One region of the Pseudarthrobacter sp. J1763 genome, then DNA from elsewhere that is predicted to be linked to it. Evidence: predicted binding sites of a transcription regulator. Region 1 holds the regulator's gene; the other holds the start of a gene.
The links. Region 1 encodes Rex, which represses fermentation and respiration genes when NADH is low (regulators of the CRP and FNR family bind a similar motif). Its sites were predicted from a motif close to CTTGTGAANNNNTTCACAAG; they were not measured.

Region 1 (11,171 bases):
GTCGCTAGGGTGGAAAACATGCTGATTGACGACGTGTTTGCCGTCATCGCTGAGGCAACTCGGCGAGACATTCTGGTGTCCCTGCAATCCGGGGACAAAGCGGTAGGGGAGTTGGTTGAGGAACTCGAGGCCAGCCAACCCACCATCTCCAAGCACCTGAAAGTCCTGCGTGAGGCCCAGTTGGTGACCATGCGGGCGCAAGGGCAGAAACGTTTTTATGCGCTCAACACCGAGCCGCTCCAGAGTGTTGCGGCGTGGCTTGAAACGTTCGACGCCGGCCGGACAGCCAGTGCCAAGGGTACCGATTCGTCCGCCGCGGCAACGTCGGTGCAGGTACCGGGGGAAACGAACCCCAGTGCCCCGAATTCAGCAAGTACCAGCGCGGCCAGCGCGAGTTCCTCCACCAGCTCAATCCCGGCACAGACCACGCAGGCTCCGCCGAGCGACAGCCCGGCAGCCGGCGTCGAACTTTCACCGGCGACGCTGGCGCAGGGTGTAGCCAACGGCGACACTGATCCGTCTGTGCAGCAGCAATTCGGCCGCAGTGTTGGCCGAGCCGCCACCAAGGCGGCGGATTTGATCGCGAACCTACCCAAGTTCGGGCGCCGAAAGTAATCCTTGAGGGGTTTTTCGGCGCCCGTTTCCTGAACAGTTGATGAGCCTACTTAGCGTCGAGCAAGTGCACGTGATCGGGTGTGAGCTCGTTGATGTTGCTGACACCCAGAAGTGCCATGGTGCGGCGAATATCGGACTCAAGAATCTTAATGGTGCGGTCCACGCCTGCCCGGCCGCCAGCCATCAAACCGTAGAGGTAGGCCCGGCCAATCAAAGTGAAATCGGCGCCCTGGGCCAGAGCTGCAACAATGTCCGCTCCGGACATAATGCCCGTATCCAAGATGATTTGTGCGTTGCTTCCGTCGGCTTCAAACGCTGCCTTGACCTGCGGCAACAAATGGAAGGGGATTGGCGCGCGGTCTAGTTGGCGGCCGCCGTGGTTGGAAATCACCACAGCATCAGCACCGTGAGCCACCACCTTGCGGGCATCCTCTACGGTTTGGATGCCCTTGACCACGAGCTTTCCCTTCCAGGTCTCACGCAACCAGTCCAGGTCTTCGAACGTCAGGGTTGGGTCAAACATGGAGTTGATCAGATCCGCCACCGTGCCGCTGTATCGGTTCAGGGATGCGAAGGAGAGCGGCTCGTGGGTGAGGAAGTTGAACCACCATGCTGGGCGGTACGAGGCATCAACCACGGTTTTGAGTGTGAGTGACGGCGGGATGGTCATGCCGTTGCGGACGTCGCGCAGCCGCGCACCTGCCACGGCGGTGTCCACGGTGACCATGAGGGTGTCGTTCCCGGCCTTAGCTGCTCGTTCGATCAGTTCGAGTGAGCGTTCGCGGTCGGTCCAGAGGTAGAGCTGAAACCAGTTGCGGCCGTTGGGTGCCGCCTCGGCAACGTCTTCGATTGAAGCGGTGCCCATGGTGGAGAGGGTATAGGGGATTCCGGCGGCTTCGGCTGCCTGCGAGCCGGCGTATTCTCCTTCGGATTGCATCATGCGGGTAAAGCCGGTGGGCGCAATACCGAAGGGAAGTTTTGAGGTAGCGCCGAGGATCTCGGTGCTGAGGTTGATTGAGGAGACGTTGCGCAGAATCCCAGGGCGGAACTCGATGTTTTTGAAGGCATCCCGTGCCCGGCGAAGTGTGATCTCGTCCTCGGCGGCGCCGTCGGTGTAGTCAAAGGGCGCTTTGGGAGTGCGTCGTTTGGCCAGTTCACGCAGTTCCCACACGGTGGAGACCCGCGCTAAGCGCTGTTCGCGGTTGAACTCGGGGGTTTTGAACTGCATGAGCGGGGCAAGGTCGGAGTATTTGGGGATACGACGACGAAGGGCTGCGGGCCGGCTCTGGGAACTCATGGCTACTCCTGTTGTAGTTGCGGACATATGTGGTCCAACCACAGGGTATGTCATGTGGTTGGACCACATCAAGTAATCTTTGCTTATGAGAACTCACCGCATAGTCCTGAAGTGGGTCGAAGATCAACTGGCCGCCGGATCTTTGAGCGTGGGGGACAAACTTCCGGCCGAGCGGCTACTTGCCGAACAACTCGAAGTCTCCAGAACGTCCGTCCGTGAAGCCATCCGAGTTCTCGAGGCGATGGGTGTCTTGCGCATCGGTGTCGGCTCGGGAGCTCAAGCCGGAACCGTAGTCATTGCCGAACCCGGCGCGGCACTAGGATCCGCACTTCGCTTGCACGTAGCCACCTCGCACCTGCCTGTAGAGGACATTGTCCAGACTCGTGTGTTGCTGGAATCTTGGGCGGCCGCTCATGCCAGTCCACAGGCACCGCAGCTCGAGGAAGCTGCCAAGATCTTGGCAGAAATGGACACGGCCGCTGACGCAACGGGGGACGGGGGTACATCCGAAACCCCGGAGCGCATTGCAGAGTTCTTGGCCCAAGATGTCCAGTTCCATCTTCTGCTGGCCGCCGCCGCCGGAAACGCGGTAGTAACGGCCATGATGGCCTCTTTACGTGAATCGATCGAGAGCTACGCGCACACTCTGACGGCTAATCTGCCAGATTGGGATTCCACCACCGTCCGACTGCGGGCGGAACACCATGGGATCCTGAACGCAGTCGCCGCGGGGAACCCCAAGCAAGCAGCGCGCTTAGTGACTGAACACATCCAGGGTTACTACCGCGAAGCAGGTTTGGCGGCAACGCATAAACTGTGAGTGATTTTATTCCGCTTGCTGCATGTACCCCGATTGGAATGCGCTGTGCCCCTCTTTGATCTGCCTCTTGAGCAGCTGGAAAAGTACCGTTCCTCCGTTGTTGAACCGGTGGACTTTGACGAGTTCTGGGATCAAACGTTGGCGGAGGCGCAGAGCTTTGACCTCGCCGCTACCTTTGAACCTGTGAACAATCGTCTGGCTGTGATCGAGACATTTGACGTCACATTTGCAGGCTTTGGCGGTGCACCAATTAAGGGCTGGCTGCACTTGCCGGCTCACCGAGAACCGGGCAAAAAGCTTCCTGCCGTGGTGGAGTATCTGGGCTATTCGGGTGGCCGGAGTTTGCCTAACCAAGGCAACCGTTGGGCCCAGGCCGGTTACGCGCACTTTGTTATGGACACTCGCGGCCAAGGTTTTGGTGGCAGTTTTGGTGAGACGCCTGATCCGCACCCTTCGGCTGGCGGTGTGGCCTACGCCGGCCTGATGACTCGCGGGATCAACAGCCGCGAGGACTACTACTACCGGCGTCTTTTTGTGGATGGGTTCCGCGCCGTTCAAGCCGTCCAAAGGCACCCCGCTGTGGACCCTCACCGGATTGTGCTCAACGGCATTAGTCAGGGTGGTGGCATCAGCCTCGCGGTAGCAGGCCTAGTGGCCGGAAGGCTCGACGGCGTTATTGGCGTATTGCCTGACGTCCCCTTTTTGCAGGACTTCCCGCGAGCGATAGATACCGCAGCGAAAGGCCCGTACCCGGACATTTTTGCTTTCCTCTCGCGCCACCGCGAGAAGTATGAAGGCATTTTGAAAGTGCTCAACTACTTTGACGGTGTTCACTTTGCGGCCCGGGCCCAGACTCCGGTGCTGTATTCGGTGGCACTGGCTGACGATGTGTGCCCACCATCCACCGTGTTCGCGAGTTACAACGCGTACGGCGAGAAGTCCGGTGATGTGCGCAAAGCGATCGAGGTGTACCGCTTCAACAATCACGAGGGCGGCCAAGAACACCACTGGGTCAAGCAGCTCGACTTCTTGCAAACCCTTTAAGCGGCACCGTGCTGCCACACCACACTGGGTGCAAGATCACGCCCATCTGTTGATCGTGATTTTGCACGCGGCGATGTTCATGGTTATGGTCTTGGCATGACAAACCGTTGGTATGCGTATTTTTCGTTGGCTCTGGAGGGGCCCGCGTCTAACTGACACGCATTCAACTTTCCTTCAGAGCCAACAGGGCAGAGATGATTCTCTGCCCTTCGCCGTATCCGGCGGGTTCTGAAAAGGGGCCCGCTTCCCCCTTGAATCGGAGCCATCATGAACACCGCCTCAGCCACTGACAAACCGGCAGCTGAAACGCCCGCAACCAAACACGGCACCAATGATCTGCGCGTGGGTCAATTCACCCCGCTGCCCACACCTGCCGAGATGATCACCGAACTGCCGCTGGATGCGGCGGCGATTTCCGTTGTCGAACGCGGCCGTGAAGAAATCCGCGCCATTATGGACGGGGTTGACCACCGGCTTTTGGTCATTGTGGGTCCGTGCTCCATTCACGATCCCCAGGCCGGCCTCGAATACGCTCGCCGTTTGGTCAGCCAAGCTGAAAAGCACAAAGACGAGTTGCTCATTGTGATGCGCACATACTTCGAGAAGCCGCGAACCACGGTGGGTTGGAAGGGCCTGATCAATGATCCGCACCTAGATGGTAGCCACAACATTGCCGATGGCTTGCGCGCGGCCCGGAAATTCTTGCAGGAAGTTACAGCCCTCGGTATCCCCACCGCCACCGAATTCCTTGAGCCGATCAGCCCGCAGTACATGGCTGATCTGGTCTCGTGGGGTGCTATTGGTGCCCGCACCACCGAGAGTCAGATTCACCGCCAGCTCGCCTCCGGACTGTCAATGCCAGTCGGATTCAAAAACGGGACCGACGGCGACCTGCAGGTGGCGATCGACGCTTGTGCCGCCGCAGGGGCCGCACAGCAGTTCTTGGGTATTGACGGTGAAGGCCGGGCCTCGCTGGTGGCAACTGCCGGTAACCCTGACACTCACGTGATTTTGCGTGGTGGACGTGGTGGGCCCAACTACTCCGCCGAGCAGGTCCTGAATGCCAGCCAGAAACTGGCCGGTAAAAAGCAAAACCCGCGCTTGGTTGTGGACGCGAGCCACGCCAATAGCGGCAAGAGCCACCACCGCCAGGCTGAGGTGGCCTTTGAGCTGGGCGCCCAGCTTGAAGAGGTGGGCCTCAACAGTTCAGCGGATGCGATTGCTGGCGTGATGTTGGAGAGTTTCTTGGTAGGCGGAGCGCAGAATCTAGACGTAGCAGCCCACGCTGCCGGGGCAGACGATCTTGTGTACGGGCAGAGCGTGACAGATGCCTGCATGGATTGGGAAGTGACCACCGACGTCTTCGCACAATTGGCAGCCTCAGCACGGCAGCGTCGTTTATCCACCGCGAGTAACTAGGACTTTCACATTGGCCCCATAAGCATCTAGAGTATCTAGCACATGGTTGTTTGATGGCTCGGTAGCGGCACACCGCCATGGGGGGTTATTCATTTGTCGGTCGCACTCCGCTATGAGCAAAGGATTCGGAAGGTAATGTCCCAAGAGGCCAACTTCTCTAACGCGCATTTTCTCACTGTCGCCGAGGTGGCGGAGGTTATGCGTGTGTCCAAAATGACCGTGTATCGCTTGGTCCACTCCGGCGAAATGCCCGCTGTGCGCTTTGGGCGCTCATACCGGGTTCCGGAAGCCGCCGTCGAACAGTATTTAAAGACGGCAGTAGTGGACGGCCAATCAGCCACCGCCTAAGCGGGAAACTGCGCACGGAGGGGCATCCGGTCAACGGAGTCCCCCAGAAGGCGGTACCCTGTTAAGGAACGTTTTACGTCATCGTAAGAATCTGTCAGTTGTTTCTGCCCTGTGCATCGTTGCGGTTTTACCGTTCGAGACACAACGGAAAGCTACTGGCATCTAGTGTGTGAGGAACTTTCGTGGGTTCAGTAATCAAGAAGCGTCGCAAGCGTATGGCCAAGAAGAAGCACCGCAAGTTGCTTCGTAAGACCCGCCACCAGCGTCGCAATAAGAAGTAGAAATACTTCCCATAGCGTGAAAAAGCCCGCCACTGATGTGGCGGGCTTTTTATTTAGTGTGCCTACTTGGCCCGGAACTTGGCGAAGCCTCGCCACAAACCGTAAATCGCCCCGCCCACGGTTGCGGCTTTGAGTCCCACGGTGGCTGCACGGCGGCCCGAGCGGAAGTCATAAACCGGCCAGTTGTTGTCCTTTGCGTGGCGGCGCAGTTTGGCGTCAGGGTTGATCGCTACCGGGTGCCCCACCAAGGACAACAGCGGAATGTCATTGTGGGAATCGCTGTAGGCCCAGCACTTTTTGAGGTCTAAGCCTTCGCGTTCTGCCAAGTCACGGGCAGCCAATGCTTTGGCTGGACCGTGCAAAATGTCCCCTACAAGCCGGCCAGTGTAAGCGCCCTCGGAAACTTCACCCACGGTTCCTAAGGCACCGGTGAGGCCAAGCCGGTCAGAAATGACCGTGGCCACTTCTACGGGGGTGGCCGTGACCAACCACACCCTGCGTCCTACGCGTAAGTGCTGTTCCGCGAGGGCTTTGGCGCCTGGCCAGATGCGAGAGGCGATCATCTCGTCGTAGACCTCGTTGCCAAGCGCCTCGATGTCCGTGACCAGAATTCCTGCAGCCAAAACCAGTGCGGAATCTCGAACAGCTTCAACGTCTTGAAGATTTTCCCCGCGCGTCACAAATTTGAACTGCTTCCACGCAAAACCCGCGGCCTGGCGCAAGGTGAACGCTTTGCGTTCGTACATTTTTCGGGCCACATGAAAGAGGCTGGCGCCCTTCATGAGGGTGTTATCAACATCAAAAAATGCGGCCTCGCTGAGGTGAGCAGCAGTGAGGTTCGTGCCCTCCGTGCTCTCGGTATTCTGCTGAGGCATATTACGAGTCTAGTCATTCGCCGGGCTGATCGTGTAGGCGCAACCCGCCCGGAACTGCCGGTACTCGATGGACTGTCGCGGGCTGGTGCGTGCACGTTCCAAGATGTGAGTAACGTTGAACCATGCACATTCCGGAGCTGGTGCTGGTCACCAAAAGTCAGTGTCACTTGTGCGATGCGGCACGGGAAACCGTTGCCAGCGTTGCTGCAGACGCGGGAATCGCGTGGGCTGAACAGTTAATTGACGACGACGACACACTGCGGGCGCGATTCGCCGAGGAAGTGCCGGTGGTCTTGGTAGACGGGGTGCAGCGCGACTTTTGGAAGATCGACCCGGTGCGCCTGCGTAAAACGCTGGACAAGGCGATGACTCAAGCCGACTAGAGTGTTTTTGACATGTCTAACCGATGGAGCAACGCGTGACCTCGCTGGAATCAGTACCCGAGCCGGGCAAGGCCGAATCTTCCGCCCGCCACATTCCGGCTGCAGCCGTTGCGAGGCTCACCTTGTATTTACGGGCCCTCAATAGCCTCACCGGCGAGGGTGTTGAGCGCGTTTCCTCCGAGGCGCTCGCCGAAGCCTCCGGGGTCAGCTCCACCACACTCCGCAAGGACCTTTCCTATATTGGATCCTACGGAACGCGCGGTGTGGGCTATGAGGTTCAGTACCTGAACCGGCAGATCGCTTTGGCTTTGGGGCTCACTTTGGACTGGAAGGTCGCCATCGTTGGTGCAGGTAACCTGGGCCGTGCGCTGGCTAGGTATGGCGGTTTTGAATCGCGGGGCTTTGATGTAGTGGCAATTTTTGATGCTGACCAGATGCTGGTGGGTAACGAGGTGGGTTGGCTACGTGTGAGTGATGTTGCTGATCTGGACGCAGTGATTCGTAAAACCGGTGCCAACATGGCGGTCCTCGCATTGCCTGCTGCCGTGGCGCAGGAGGTCTGCAATCGCGTGATCGATGCCGGGATTCGGAGCATTTTGAGCTTTGCTCCCGTGATGCTCCAAGTCCCTGAGGACGTCAACCTGCGCAAGGTGGACATGGCCACCGAGCTACAGATTTTGGCTTACCACGCACAAAGGACGCAGACCCCGGACGAGTAATTAACTCGCCGCAGGGGCTGCGCCCTTGGTGCGTAATGCGTTGCTCTGGCTTGTTGAGTTGTTGAGTTACTGGCTTGTTGAACTACTGGCCGTAGGGGTTGGAGAAGTTGGTGGTGTACGGCTGCTGCTTACGGAACCACGGTGCTGAGTCCTTCAACCAGATAAGTACAATCGCAGCGATACCCAAGACCATGGACAGTATGTAGATCAAGCCACTGCCGAGGTAGCTCAAGGAAAGCACTGCGAATACGGTGCCCAAGATACGCGCCCAGTTAGCGCCCTTGCGGACAAAAAAGGCCACCAGAACGTACAGGCCCAGACCAATGATCCCAAAAACGATCAACATGGGAGCCACAGCGCTCAGCACGCTGTTGATGGTTTCCGGGTCACCCTGTGCACCCATTTGATTGGCCAATGCTTCCCGGCCAGCAGCGGTATTGGCACTTGCCCCGGCAACGATCGCGCCAATCAGTGAGAGCACTCCAGCAGCGATGATCAGCCAGAATGCCAGATTCACTTTCTGCGGCACGGGGCCCTTGGTGCCAGTTGCGGCTCCGGACGTTGCTGCGCTAGGCCAAGCGGCCTGCTGACCCGGCTGGCCATACTGCTGTGGGGCACCGTACTGGTTCTGCTGCCCGGCACCGTACTGAGGAGCCGACGGCGTTCCGTACTGTGGAGCGCCATGCTGGCTCTGTTGCGGTGCGCCGTATTGCGGCGCTGAGGGTGCGCCGTGCTGCGGCTGCTGGCTCTGCTGCCCAAACTGGGGCTGTTGAGGTGCACCGTATTGCGGCTGGCCCGGCTGACTCTGCTGGCCATACTGAGGCTGGCCCTGCTGGGGTGCGCCATACTGGGGCTGCTGCGGCTGGCCCTGCTGAGGGGTGCGTTCGCCAAACCTCGGCTGTTCTTCACCGGACGATGGCTGTTCCGGGTTGACCGGAGGGACGGGAGGGTTACTCATTGCGCTTCCTTAGGTGTAGGCGTCAGTGACGTGCCGCCCGCAACCGGAGGCCCCGGTGGCCGGCATTCATTCCACCGTACCGTGAGTGAGGCTTATGGCAAGGAAATTTGTGCCGAAATCTATGGGTAGTTCAGCCCTCAATGTTGCCTAGTGTGACGTCGGGGTCCTTTGTGGGAGCCATGTAACCCTCGACTGCGCCACCAGCTAGAGAGTAAACAGGAAACAAAACAGGGAGCAATTAACAAAAAAGTGGGGCGCATCCCGGCCCTTAGACCAAGACGCGCCCCACTTTTGAGCGGGAGTAATTCAGCGGCAGTAACTACCGCGTACTGCGTTATGACGCAGAGTTATTACTCTGCAGCGGCTGCTTCAGCTGCTGGAGCGATGAAGGAGAGCTCGAGGGTGATGGTCACCTTGTCGCTGACCAAAACGCCACCGGTCTCGAGAGCTGCGTTCCAGGTCAGGCCGAAGTCTTTACGGGAGATAACGGTCTTGCCGGAGAAGCCAGCGCGGGTGTTGCCGAACGGGTCAACAGCGGTTCCTGCGAACTCAACGTCGAAGGTTACCGGCTGGGTGATGCCCTTGATGGTGAGGTCGCCGGTGAGCTTGTAGTCTTCGCCGTCACCGGAGATTTCGGTGGAAACGAAGGTCAATTCCGGGAACACCTCGACGTCGAAGAAGTCAGCGCTCTTAACGTGGCCGTCGCGGTTAGCGTCGCCCGAATCGAAGCTAGCTGACTTGATGACTGCATTGACGGTGGTGTCTGCAACGGTGGAACCAACCGTGGCGGTTGCTTCTACTTCGTTGAACTTGCCGCGAACCTTGGAAATGCCTGCGTGGCGGACAACAAAGCCAACTTCGCTGTGGGATCCGTCAAGAGTCCAGGTGCCGGCGGTGATGTTTGCGGGGATGGTCATGGTATTTCTCCTGTGTGTTGAAAGGGAAGTCTGATCATTAGCTTGCTGCTTCAACCCGGAGGGCTGCCGTTCTGAAATGTACCAGAGGAAGATCCGAGTTTGATTGAAGCCTCAACTAACTGCTGTACCCAGTATAAACATGCATTTGCATGTTTCATTCCCGAGTTACGAAACTTTTTTAAAATTTCTCAACTTCTACTGTTCGTAGAAATTTTGCTGCCCGATTCGTCGGATACCCTCCACCTTTGAGAAACTGGTACACATGCCCCAAGCAATAGTCCATCTGCTGCGCCATGGCGAGGTTTTTAACCCCACCGGTGTGCTGTACGGTCGCCTTCCTGAATTCCACCTCTCCGCACTGGGTCAAGAGATGGCGCAGACGCTTGCGAGCCACTTTTTGGCGCAACGCGAGGCCGGGGCCAACATTGTTTACCTTGGCGCTTCACCGCTGACCCGGGCCCAAGAAACCGCGCAGCCCACCGCGGAAGCGCTCAACCTTCCCATCAACACTGAACCGCGCATCATCGAAGCGGAGAACTCCTTCGAAGGACTTAAAGTCTCCAAAAAGGAACTGATGCATCCGCGGCACTGGGCAAAGTTCCGCAACCCGTTGCGGCCGTCTTGGGGCGAACCGTACCAAGCGCAAGCGGACCGCGTGCTGGCAGCGGTAGGTGATGCACGACGTCGGGCATTGGAGTTGGGTGGCGAAGGTGCCGAAGCGATTCTGGTCAGCCATCAATTACCGATCTGGGCCACTCGCCTCAGCGCCGAGGGAAAACGTTTGTGGCACGATCCGCGCAATCGCGAATGCACACTGACTTCGCTGACGTCATTAGTTTTTGAGGACGATCAGATTGTTGACGTCCGCTATTCCGAGCCGGCAGCCGCACTTTTGCCTGGCGCCTCAAGTACCCCGGGAGCCTAGGGATGGACCAGAATATCGCTCAATCAGCACGAAGCCTCAGCCGCCGCAAACTGTTTTCAATGGCAGGCGTGGCCGCAACCGGGATGGTGGGCGCCGTGGCGCTCTCCGCCTGCAGCTCTGACGACTCTCTCGCGCAGCAAGCACGCGCCGGTGACAATAAAAACTACATTGCAGGGGATGGTTCAGTCTCCGAGTACAACAAAAACGACCGCAAAGCAGCCGTTGACTTCACCGGAGTCCTTTTTGACGGCACCAAGGTCCCGTCAAAGGATCTCTTGGGCAAAGTTGTGGTGATGAACTTCTGGTACGCAGCTTGCGCACCATGCCGGGTTGAAGCACCGTCATTGCGGACGCTGCACCAAGAATTCAAGCCCAAGGGTGTTGAGTTCTACGGCGTAAACCTCAGCGATGAACGCGCCACTGCCGAGGCATTTGAGAAGACGTTTAAGCTGGACTACCCAACTTTTAGCGTCAAAATGGACAGCGGTATGCTGCTGGCTCTGGCCAAGGAAGTTCCGCCCAAGGCTGTACCCACCACGCTGGTTTTCGACAAACAAGGCAAAGTTGCAG
Region 2 (11,171 bases), on a different contig from region 1:
TCACGCACACATCCGTGGCACTGCGTGACGCGATCGCTGGGGTGTCACTTCCCGCGGTAGAAGTTCACATCACCAATGTGCACAAGCGCGAGGAATTCCGGCATCACTCCTACTTGTCCCCGGTGTGCGAAGCAGTGATTGTGGGCGCCGGCGTGACTGGATACCGGCTCGCCATTGAATACCTTGCGGACTCACTCCCCCTGAGTGAATAAGCAAACAGTGGCCTGGACGGCGGGCGGGCCTAATTGCAGCCGCAAGATCCGCCGATCCGTAGTCGGGTGGGAAAGACATGGCGAATCGTTTGATGGTCATTACGGAAGTCTAGGAGTGCCTTGACGGCAGCTTCACCCATTTCTTGCACGGGTTGGGCCACCGTGGTCAGTGGCGGCCAACTAAAGTCGGCGTCCAGCGTTCCGTCAAATGAAACCACCGCCATATCTTCAGGAACTGAGAGCCCGGCTTTGTGCAGGGCATTCAGGAGACCCACGGCCTGAACATCGGAACTAACAAAAACTGCGGTGGGCCGGTTGGGCTCGGCAAGTATTTGCGCGGCAGCTTCAGCCCCACCAGCCAAGGTGAAGGTGCGGAGCGCCACTGGCCCTTCGGCCAGCCCAGCATCAGTGAGTGCGTCACGCCATCCAAAGAAGCGATCGTCCATGGTGCCAGACTTGTGGATGCCCACGCACAAAGCGATGTTCGTGTGGCCGTGACCAATCAGGTGCTCTACTGCTAACCGTGCACCGCCAGGTAGGTCAACACCGATGGTGCTAAAACCCGGGGCTTCCCGGGCGAAATTCAGCAACACACAAGGTATTTCGGCAGCGGCAAGATCGGCCAAATCCGGTTCGTCCAGAGTGGGAAACAACACCACTCCGTCGACCTGCCGGGCCGCAAAATTACGGACCAGCACCCTTTCCCGGTCCGCGTTACTGCCAGAATTTCCCAACAAAAGCGAGTAACCCTGAGCAGCAGCCGCTTCTTCCACGGCGTGGGCAAACAGGGCGAAGAATGGGTTGAAGTTATCCGGCATAACCAGCCCAATTGTCTGGCTCGAGCCCAACTTGAGCGCCCTCGCCACGGCGTTGGGCCGGTAACCCAACTCGCGAATGGCGTCTTTAACCCTCGCTTCGGTGGCCGGGGCCACTTTTTTGGGCCCGCCGTTAACCACGTAAGAAACCACCGCGGTGCTCACCCCCGCACGCTTGGCGACTTCCTTACGGGTCACCGAGGAGCGAGCGGCGGGGGTGTTAACGGTCATAAGCACAATGCTACTAAGAGGTAGCCAGCTGCGGGGCATCCCCAAAGTCCCGGATGGCGAGGCGCTCCCCGCCACGCAAAGCCGACTCGTGAGCCACAATGCCTGGAAGCGTAAAACGGGCCGCTGTCCAAGCATTCACAGGCGGGATCACGCCATAGTTCACTGCAGTGACAAAATCATCCACCAAGAATTGATGGCTGCCCTCGTGGCCGTTGGGTGCGTGGTTGAATTCGGCAGGCAAACGCGACGGATCGTGAACAGGGGCCAGGCCGGAGACAAAGGCATCACGTAGTTCCGGAGCTACATCCGCCAGTGAAGGATCATCTAGCGAGATGCTCGGCCGAGTGAGAACCTGCTCCGAAATGTCATAGACACCTTCTTTGTCCTGCCAAACGGTGGTGGTGGCCAGCTGCTCGAAGCTCGCTTCGGTACCAAAAAACCTGAACCGGGACTCACGGATGTGGGACGGGTAACCCACGCGACGCATTTCATTGGTGCGCATGGCACCGCCGTCGTTCATTTCAAAAAGTGCCGTGGCGTTGGAGAAATCGTTGTTGAACATACTGATGTCCTTGTTAAAGACGCCGTCGCCCCGATCATCCTTCACACCAATGCAGCTCACGCTGACCGCGTAGCCACCGATTGCGCCGAGAACTCCGCCGATTGCATGAGTGGGGTAGAGCATAGGCGGGTAGCTCGCGGTGGCCTTCCAGTTCTCGCCCCCGCTGTACTGGTACGCGTCATAGAAGCCGAGGTCCATGTCATGGACGTAATCGCCTTCTGAGTAGAAAATACGTCCAAACTTCCCGGCAGCGCGCTGATTGCGGGCGTGCACGGTGGCGGGGTTGTAGTAGCTGGTTTCGCCCATCATGTAAGTCAGGCCGGTCTCACGTACTGCTTCGATGATTGCGGCAATTTCGTCTTCACTGATTGCCATGGGGACTGCCGAATAGACATGTTTGCCGGCGCGCAGAGCTTGGACTACCAGGGGTCCATGAGTCCACCGTTGTGTAAAGATGGCGACAGCATCGACGTCGGAGGCCAGCAATTCTTCGAAGCTGGCCATGGTTCCGTCTAGGCCCCACGTCGCTTGTGCTTCGCTTGCACGTTCAGGCAACGAGTCCACCGCGTAGACCTTGGTAACACCAGGGTGGAGCTTAAAGAGATGGGCAAAGTGTCCGCCGAACTGGCCCACGCCGACTACACCGATTGAAAACGTCATTGTTTTTCCTTTTAGAGGCTCGAGGAATCCGATAGCCCAGTGTTTCAGGGGGATCTACTCGAGTCAATCAAAACAACCAAACTAGAAGAAATACTCACAAATATTCACAATCGTTCTTGACGACAACAAATCTACTCGTGTAGATTCACCGGGAGTTGTTAGAAACATCACATCCCCGAAAGGTCAACGATGACCACACTCAGCAAACAGCCTGCCCCCGGGCACGCGGCTGGCGACTTCAAGAAACCCCGTAAACGGGCCAGCCGTCAGGCGGATTTCCGTGGACTGGGCGACCTCAAGATCGCTCTGGTTTTCATCGCCCCGGCAATGATCGGCCTGATCCTCTTCTACTTGGTCCCCACCATTCGAGGTATCTACCTCAGCTTCACGGAGTACAGCATCCTGGGAGATCCCACGTGGATTGGCACCAAAAACTACGAAAAGATCTCTAGGGACCCGCTGTTCTGGAACGCACTGAAGGTCACCGGAGAGTACGTCCTGATCAACATCGTGCTCCAAACCGGGCTCGCCTTGGGGTTAGCCATCTTGATGCAGCGGGTGGCCAAATCCACCATTATTCGCGGGGCACTCCTTATGCCCTACCTGATGGCGAACGTCATCGCAGCGCTCTTGTGGTTCTGGATGCTGGACTACCAAATCGGCATCATCAACCAGATCATCGAATGGCTGGGCCTGCCCCGCGTCGCCTTCTTCGGAAGTGAGCAATGGGCCATCCCTACCCAAGCGCTCATCAATACATGGCGGCACATGGGCTACACGGCCCTGTTGATTTTCGCCGGGCTTCAAGCTATCCCTGCCACGGTTTACGAGGCAGCCAGCATAGACGGATCCAAAGCGTGGAGTACGTTCTGGCGGATCACGATGCCACTCTTGCGCCCCGTTTTGGTTCTAGTCCTGGTAGTAACAGTGATCGGCTCCTTCCAGGTCTTTGACACCGTTGCCGTCACCACCGCCGGCGGCCCCGTCAACGCCACCCGCGTACTCCAGTTCTACATCTTCCAGCGCGCTTTCAACGAGCAAGACTTCGGCTACGGTTCCGCGCTCGCCGTCATCCTCTTCGTTATCCTCGCCATCGTTGCCTTTATCCAGATGAAGTTCCTCCGTGGCAACCAGTCAGACCTGGACTAAGGACACTCCCATGACAACTGCTACATCCTCCAAAACGGCGATCCGCCGTCGTAAAAAACCGTTTAGCTGGCGCACCGCAGGCCTGTGGGTACTTCTGGGCATCGCAGTAGCGGTCAGTGTATTGCCTTTCTACTGGGTCATCCGCACGGCACTGTCCACCAATGGCTCGCTCGCCGCCAACTCGGCAAGCCTCTTGCCAGCAGACTTCAACTTAGGCGCATTCAAACGAGTCTTCGGCTTGCAGTCCGCGGAAGAAGCAATCGCTGAAGGTGGCTCCGGAGCGTCCATCAATTTTTGGCAGTACCTCTGGAACTCGCTACTTTTCTCCACTGTCACCACCGCGGCGGCTGTTTTCTTCAGCTCCCTCGCAGCCTATGCTTTCTCCCGTTTGCGGTGGAAGGGCAGGGACTTTGTGTTCTCACTCTTCCTGGCCACCATGCTGGTTCCACCGATCTTCACGGCGCTACCCAACTTCCTTTTGGTAAAGAACCTAGGCCTGCTCAACACCATGCTGGGTTTGGTACTGCCATACCTCTTTATGACACCGTTCGCCATCTTCTTTATGCGCCAGTTCTTTCTGAATATGTCTCGTGAAGTTGAAGAGGCAGCCATGTTGGACGGTGCAAAGCACTTCCGAATGTTCTTCCAGATCGTGTTGCCGAACGCCGCAGCACCGCTGGCCACTCTGGCCTTGCTGACATTTATGGGTCAGTGGAACGAATACTTCTGGCCACTGTTGGTGGGCACCACCGAGGACACTCGAGTGCTAACCGTGGGCCTGGGTGTTTTCAAGTCTCAGTCCCCGCAAGGATCCCCCGACTGGTCCGGCCTGATGGCCGCCACTCTCGTTTCGGCAACACCTGTGCTGATTTTGTTCTCGATCTTTGGCAAGAAAATTGTGAACTCGATCGGCTTCAGCGGAACCAAATAACTACTTTCTATTCCCGACCCACAGTAAAAAAATCGCACACCTTAAGGACTCAAAGTGATCAAAAATAAAGTACTCGGCACCGTCGCCGTTGCTGTAGCTGCAGCTCTTGCTCTCTCCGCATGTGGCGGCGGTAGTAGCGGCAGCACGGATAGCGCTAAAGGTGAAGTCAGCTACTGGCTCTGGGACGCCAACCAGCTCCCGGCCTACAAACAGTGCGCTGCTGACTTCACCAAGGCCAACCCAGATGTCACAGTGAAGATTACCCAAACTGGCTGGGATGACTACTGGGGCAAACTCACCAACGGTATGGCCTCCGGTACCGCCCCCGATGTTTTCACAAACCATCTGGGCAAGTACCCGGAATTCGTTAAGACCAAGCAGCTTGTGGCACTCGATGACGCTGTAGCCGCTGACAAAGTTGACCTCACCAAGTACAACGAGGGCCTGGCAGATCTGTGGGTAGGCCAGGACGGCAAGCGCTATGGTCTCCCCAAAGACTGGGACACCGTTGGCTTGTTCTACAACAAGAAAATGACTGCCGCAGCCGGGCTCACAGCTGAGCAAATGGCATCACTGACGTGGAACCCCACCGATGGCGGTACCTATGAGAAGGCCATTGCCCACTTGACCGTGGACAAGAGCGGTAAACGAGGCGACGAGGCCGGCTTCGACAAAAACAATGTTGCCGTTTACGGCATGGGGCTTTCCGGCTCTGGCGCCGAGAATGCTGGTCAAACTCAGTGGAGCTTCCTCGCGGCAACGACGGGTTGGACCACCACTGACAAGAACCCTTGGGGCACCCACTACAACTACGATGACAAGCGCATTCAGGACACCATCGCTTGGTGGTCCGGCTTGGCAACAAAAGGCTTTATGCCCAAGCTAGAAACCACCATTGGCGCCAGCACTTCGGATAACTTCGGAGCCGGCAAGGCCGCCATTAACGCCAATGGTTCGTGGATGACCGGACAATACACCAGCTACAAGGGAATCGAGACGGGAATTGCGCCCACCCCGATCGGTGTAGATGGCAAACGTTCCTCGATGTTCAACGGCCTCGCTGACTCTGTCTGGGCTGGCACCAAAAAGAAGGAAGCCGCCATTAAATGGGTTGAATACTTGGCCAGTTCAGATTGCCAGGATGTTGTAGCCAGCAAGGCTGTAGTCTTCCCGGCCATCAAGACCTCCTCGGATAAGGCAGCGGCAGCATTCAAGGCTAAGGGCACTGACGTTAGTGCCTTCACCCAGCACGTCAAGGACAAAACCACGTTCCTGTTGCCCATCACCGATAACGCCGCAAAAGTCTCCGGTATTTTGAAGCCCGCAATGGATGCAGTGGTTTCTGGCAAGGAGCCGGCGAGTTCACTGACTGCTGCTAACGATCAGGTTAACGAACTGTTCGCCAAGTAGTAGTTTCACCGCTTGACCTCTCGTGGCCCGCCCACTTGCTCATAAAAGTGAGCGGGCGGGCCACGTTCCACTTTGCCTCGACTGTTACAACGTTCCTTTTGAAAGAGACTCCATGGTTTCCCCGCACCCGCGACCGTTATATCTGCGCTCCGCCGGTACTAGCCTCCTACTCGCCTTCCACACGGGCGAAGCCCAGATCGTCCATTGGGGCGCCGATTTGGGCGAGGTGTTGCCGGATCTAGAACTTCTGCGTCCTCCTATCCCCCACTCGGCCTTTGACACGCCTGTGGTAGCAGGGCTGGTCCCTCAGCCGTCATCCGGATGGCTGGGCCGTCCGGGTTTGCGCGGTCACCGCGCAAGCGGCACTGCCTTCTCTCCGGCGTTCCAGATTGTCTGGGCAGAATATTCCGACGCCGGCGCTACCGCAGGTCATCCCGCCTCCGCTACTTCCGCGGTTGTCATCCAGGCAGATCCGGAAGCTGGCCTTGAGATCCGAAGCACGATCCGCCTCAACGTGGGTGGGCTCTTGGAACTGTGCCACACGCTGACGAACACGGGCACCAGCGACTACAACCTCGACGAGCTCGCATTGGTGCTCCCTTTACCGAGTCAAGCGACAGAACTTTTAGATCTCACAGGCCGCTGGTGCCGTGAGAACCACCCGCAGCGTCGTTCCATTGAACAGGGGACGTGGGTTCGTTCCGGACGGCACGGCCGCACGGGACACGATTCATCTCTCTTGGTTGCCGCTGGCAGTGCTGGATTCGCTAACCGTTCCGGAAATGTTTGGGCGACACATTTCGGCTGGTCCGGAAACCACGAACAATACCTCGATTCCTTGGGTGATGGCCGGCGGATGCTCGGCGCTTCCGAGCTTTTGGGTTCGGGTGAGCTTTTGCTCGGCCCAGGCACTGAATACACCACCCCCACCCTGTATGCCGCGTACTCAGACCACGGACTGGACGGTGTGACGGAGAGATTTTATGACTGGTTCCGCGCCCGCCCTCACCATGTTGGCACTCAAGGCGCCGAAGGCGGCTCCGGGAAGGCACGTCCTGTGGTGCTCAACACGTGGGAAGCCGTGTACTTTGATCACCGGATTGAGCCACTCATTGAGTTGGCAGAATCGGCGGCGGAGCTCGGCGTCGAACGTTTTGTGCTCGACGACGGATGGTTCCGTGGGCGCCGCGACGATCACGCCGGTTTGGGCGACTGGTACGTTGACGGCACGGTGTGGCCTGAAGGCCTAACACCGCTCATTGATGCCGTAACCAGCCGCGGTATGGAATTTGGCCTGTGGGTTGAACCGGAGATGGTGAACATTAATTCGGAAGTGGTCCGCGCGCACCCTGAGTGGATTGTTGGTCCTTCTTCCACACCGTTTACCGAGGGTGGCCGTTTGCCTATGGAGTGGCGCCACCAGCACATTATTGACCTAGTGAACCCAGAGGCGTGGCAATACATTTTTGAACGGATTAGCGCCTTACTGAGCGAGAACAATATTTCCTACCTCAAGTGGGATCAGAACCGAGACCACACCGAACACGGGCACAACGGCCGGGCTTCAGTTCATCACCAAACCCTTGCCGCCTACCGCTTATTTGATGCGCTCAAAGCGGCCCACCCCAACATTGAAATTGAGTCTTGCTCCTCGGGTGGTGCTCGCGTGGACTTAGGCATTTTGCAGCGCACAGACCGCGTTTGGGCCTCAGATTGCAACGATGCTCTGGAACGTCAGACCATACAACGCTGGACCCAGTCCGTATTGCCGCCGGAGCTGGTGGGTTCACACGTTGGGCCTACCCAAGCTCACACCACGGGGCGCACTCACGGCATCGCCTTCCGTGCCATCACTGCATTGTTTGGGCACTTCGGTATGGAATGGGACATCCGTCAGGCTTCCAACGAGGACCGACAAGTGCTCAAGCGCGTGATCAACATTTACAAGGAACACCGAGGCATGTTGCACTCAGGCGTTCGGGTAAATGCAGATCTTGGTGTGCCAAACCTGCAATTGCACGGTGTGGTATCCCAAGACAAATCGCAGGCACTCTTTGCTGCCGTGGCTCTAGCTTCGCTGGCTGCCGAAGTACCTGGCAGGGCAGGAATTCCCGGTCTCGATCCGAAGCGCACGTACCGGGTTGAAGCACTTCTGCCCAGCGATACTGAAGAGAGCCACGGCGCTTTCGCTCAGATTGAGCCGCCACTCTGGTACCGAAAGGGCTTCACAGCGAGCGGCGCGTTCTTTGCCGAAGTTGGTTTGCCACTACCTGTGCTGCGCCCAGAGCAGGCAATCCTCATCAAGGCAACGTCCGTCTAGTTAGTACTGGCCCGCCTAACTCGCATTTGTTGCTGCTCCACGGGACAGTTGCTGTTCCACGGGACACAGGATCAGCAACAAATGCGAGTTAGCTGGCTGAAACCAGCCAGGCGGCCTAGCAAATGCTACTTTTTGGTGCACTGTCCCGAGGACACGGTGTTTTGCAGTCCGGGAGCTTGGTCAACCACGGGTTGCAGCTGATCCATGGTGATCGCAAACCCCAACGGAGAGTTGCTGCTGGCCTTGGCGAAAACGACGCCGGCAACTTGACCGCCACTGTTCAATAACGGTCCTCCCGAGTTTCCCGGTTGCACGTCGCCGGAGATTTGGTAAATCTGTTCGGCTTGGGGGTTATTGCCGTAAATGTCCGGCACCAAAACGTTGGTGATGCCCTGCACCGAGGCTGGTTTGGATTGGAACGGACCACCGTGGGGGTAACCGGAGAAGGCAGCAGCAGTCCCAGCGCTCAGGTTTTTGGTCATGGCCAGTGGTGCAGCATTCAGTCCTGCAACGTCCAGCACTGCCAAATCATGTTGTGAATCGAAGTAGACCACTCGGCCTTGCAGTGCTCCTCCGCCGGGAACGGCCACCACGGGTTCGTTGACGCCCGCCACTACGTGCGCGTTGGTGACCACCCGGCCAGGGGCTACAACAAAACCCGTGCCAGTTTGGTTTTGACCGCATTGGTACGCGGTTCCGGTGATCTTGAGGACCGATTGCGCTGCGGTATTCAGGGCTGGAGTGTCTGTGCTTTCATTCGGAACAGGGACCGGAACCACCGGCCCAACACCCTCAATGAGTTGCGGAATCCCGTCAGAAATAACAGTGGATCGGAGCTGTGCCAGTGCTGTTTGAACCGGTGTTGGTGTGGCCGAATCAATAAATCGGATCACTTTGGAATCGGCAATTTGCGCCGAAACTAGCGGCACACCAAGCTGCCCAACGCTAAACGCCAGCATGGACATCACCAGAGCGGCAACGGAAACGTTCACCACGCCTCCTGCTAGCCGGTCAAGGGTGCGCAGCGGCTGGACCTTAACGGCACGTCGGATACTGCGGCCAATCGCGGTACCAAGTCCGTGGCCCAAAAGCATCAGTACGACGGCGGTAGCGACGATCGCTGTGAGCCTCCACCCGGAGTCGGTCACCCAACCGCTGACCAAGGGGATGGCCACAAAGGCGGCCGCCGCGCCTGCGGCGAAGCCAGCGAGCCCACCAACTGTGACCAGAAGGCCGTTGCGGAGGCCGTAAATGAGGTAGGAAATGAGCATCAGCACCAAGGCAAGGTCCAAGACCGTCAAACCGAACACTTGAGCTCCTTTATGCAGCGCACCGGCGCAGCGTTGGCCTTTATTCTACCGATGCGAAGCTGTGCTCTGACTGGACGCAAAGCAAAATGGTGCGGCTCAAATGCCAACTTCGTCACATTCATCACAAAATTCTGAAACAATAGCCGGAGCGCCAACTTACAAGGAGAATTCATGGACATCGAGGTACTTCGCCGCGCACCACTGTTCGCCACGCTGGACGACGACGCATTCCGGTTGCTGACGGACGAGCTCACCGAGGTGGACTTGTCTCGCGGCGCATCCGTCTTCCGGGAAGGCGATCAGGGCGATCAGCTGTATTTCATCGTTTCGGGCAAGGTCAAGCTCGGACGTACTTCACCGGACGGACGCGAGTCTTTGCTGGCCATTCTTGGCCCGGGCGAGCTGTTTGGTGAAATGGCACTTTTTGATCCGAGCCCCCGTACCGCTACGGCAACTGCTGTGTCTGAGACGCGCTTGGCCGGATTGCGTAATGACAGCTTGAACGCCTTGCTGCGTACTCGCCCTGAGGTTTCTGCTCAGCTGCTGCAGGCTTTGGCTCGCCGCTTGCGCCGTACCAACGATTCACTCTCTGACTTGGTCTTTTCCGACGTTCCTGGCCGTGTAGCTAAGGCACTGTTGGACTTGGCTGACCGTTTTGGACGTCCGGCAACGGATGGTGTTCTGGTTGCTCACGAGCTCACCCAGGAAGAGTTGGCCCAGCTGGTGGGAGCTTCCCGTGAGACGGTCAACAAGGCCCTGGCTGAGTTTGTGCAGCGCGGCTGGTTGCGTTTGGAAGCACGCGCAGTGGTCATCTTGGACATGCAGCGTTTGCGCCAGCGTTCCCGCTAAAAGTCACCTGGTTGCCGGTGGGACCTACCGCTCGCGGTGAGGTTCGCCGGCAACAGGATGCGCGGCTTCTACCTCAAGCATCAGCACACCGTCTTCTTCCACCAAAATGGGTTGGTAGACGTGAGTTTTGCGCTTGTAGCTCAGGTACGCGATACATCCCTTGGCAGCACCGATTTTTTCCAGAATGATCTCGGCGCCGGGCACCATCAATTGCCCCAGCGTGAGGCCCACGGTATTTTCTTGGCCAATTTCATCGCCAAGTTCCGTGGAGGACCGCTCCCCCAAAATTTTTGATGCACACACCCAGCGCGCCCACACACCTTTTCCTTCTAGCAAGGAAGGCTGCTGTCCCACGGGCAGTGTGGCAGCAAAGTAGCGGGTGTTGAACCGACGGTGCGCAAAGTCTGGGCTGAGCCAATTCACCAGCGGTTTGAGCAAGTCAGTACGGACGGTCAGTCCACGCTTGTTCAGCAGCTCGGTGAAGCTCTTTTCTTGAGCGGCCACAGCCACGCGCGCCTTCATCCATTCGGCAGTGGTGTTGGCCTCCACAGTGGAGGAAGCGTCCTGACCGGCCAGTAACACGCCGGTCTCTTCAAAAAGTTCACGGATGGCCGCCAGTACGTGACGGCGCGCCAGCCCGGCGTCGTCCATTCCCATCATGTCCGCCCATTGATGCGGTGACGGGCCCGCCCAAGCAACCGGTTCCTGGTCGCCGGGTTCAA

Region 2: the regulator Rex is predicted to act here: its motif matches at 9,709-9,728, upstream of ACQQCD_RS07625 (MarP family serine protease).

The regions. Positions count from the first base shown of each region.
Region 1 is NZ_JBNPEN010000007.1:178,596-189,766, reverse strand. Features, by position in the region: gene ACQQCD_RS09390 (ArsR/SmtB family transcription factor) at 19-615, shown strand; gene ACQQCD_RS09385 (alpha-hydroxy acid oxidase) at 662-1,939, opposite strand; gene ACQQCD_RS09380 (FadR/GntR family transcriptional regulator) at 1,998-2,732, shown strand; gene ACQQCD_RS09375 (acetylxylan esterase) at 2,778-3,776, shown strand; gene ACQQCD_RS09370 (3-deoxy-7-phosphoheptulonate synthase) at 4,044-5,195, shown strand; gene ACQQCD_RS09365 (helix-turn-helix domain-containing protein) at 5,331-5,543, shown strand; gene ACQQCD_RS09360 (30S ribosomal protein bS22) at 5,726-5,824, shown strand; gene ACQQCD_RS09355 (HAD family hydrolase) at 5,887-6,699, opposite strand; gene ACQQCD_RS09350 (glutaredoxin family protein) at 6,822-7,082, shown strand; gene ACQQCD_RS09345 (redox-sensing transcriptional repressor Rex) at 7,118-7,801, shown strand; gene ACQQCD_RS09340 (hypothetical protein) at 7,884-8,759, opposite strand; gene ACQQCD_RS09335 (YceI family protein) at 9,110-9,676, opposite strand; gene ACQQCD_RS09330 (histidine phosphatase family protein) at 9,939-10,601, shown strand; gene ACQQCD_RS09325 (TlpA family protein disulfide reductase) at 10,604-11,171, shown strand, end outside.
Region 2 is NZ_JBNPEN010000006.1:28,169-39,339, forward strand. Features, by position in the region: gene aroQ (type II 3-dehydroquinate dehydratase) at 1-212, shown strand, start outside; gene ACQQCD_RS07595 (LacI family DNA-binding transcriptional regulator) at 242-1,258, opposite strand; gene ACQQCD_RS07600 (Gfo/Idh/MocA family protein) at 1,272-2,480, opposite strand; gene ACQQCD_RS07605 (carbohydrate ABC transporter permease) at 2,670-3,629, shown strand; gene ACQQCD_RS07610 (carbohydrate ABC transporter permease) at 3,640-4,560, shown strand; gene ACQQCD_RS07615 (ABC transporter substrate-binding protein) at 4,618-5,970, shown strand; gene ACQQCD_RS07620 (alpha-galactosidase) at 6,083-8,290, shown strand; gene ACQQCD_RS07625 (MarP family serine protease) at 8,416-9,600, opposite strand; gene ACQQCD_RS07630 (Crp/Fnr family transcriptional regulator) at 9,772-10,449, shown strand; gene ACQQCD_RS07635 (NUDIX hydrolase) at 10,474-11,171, opposite strand, start outside.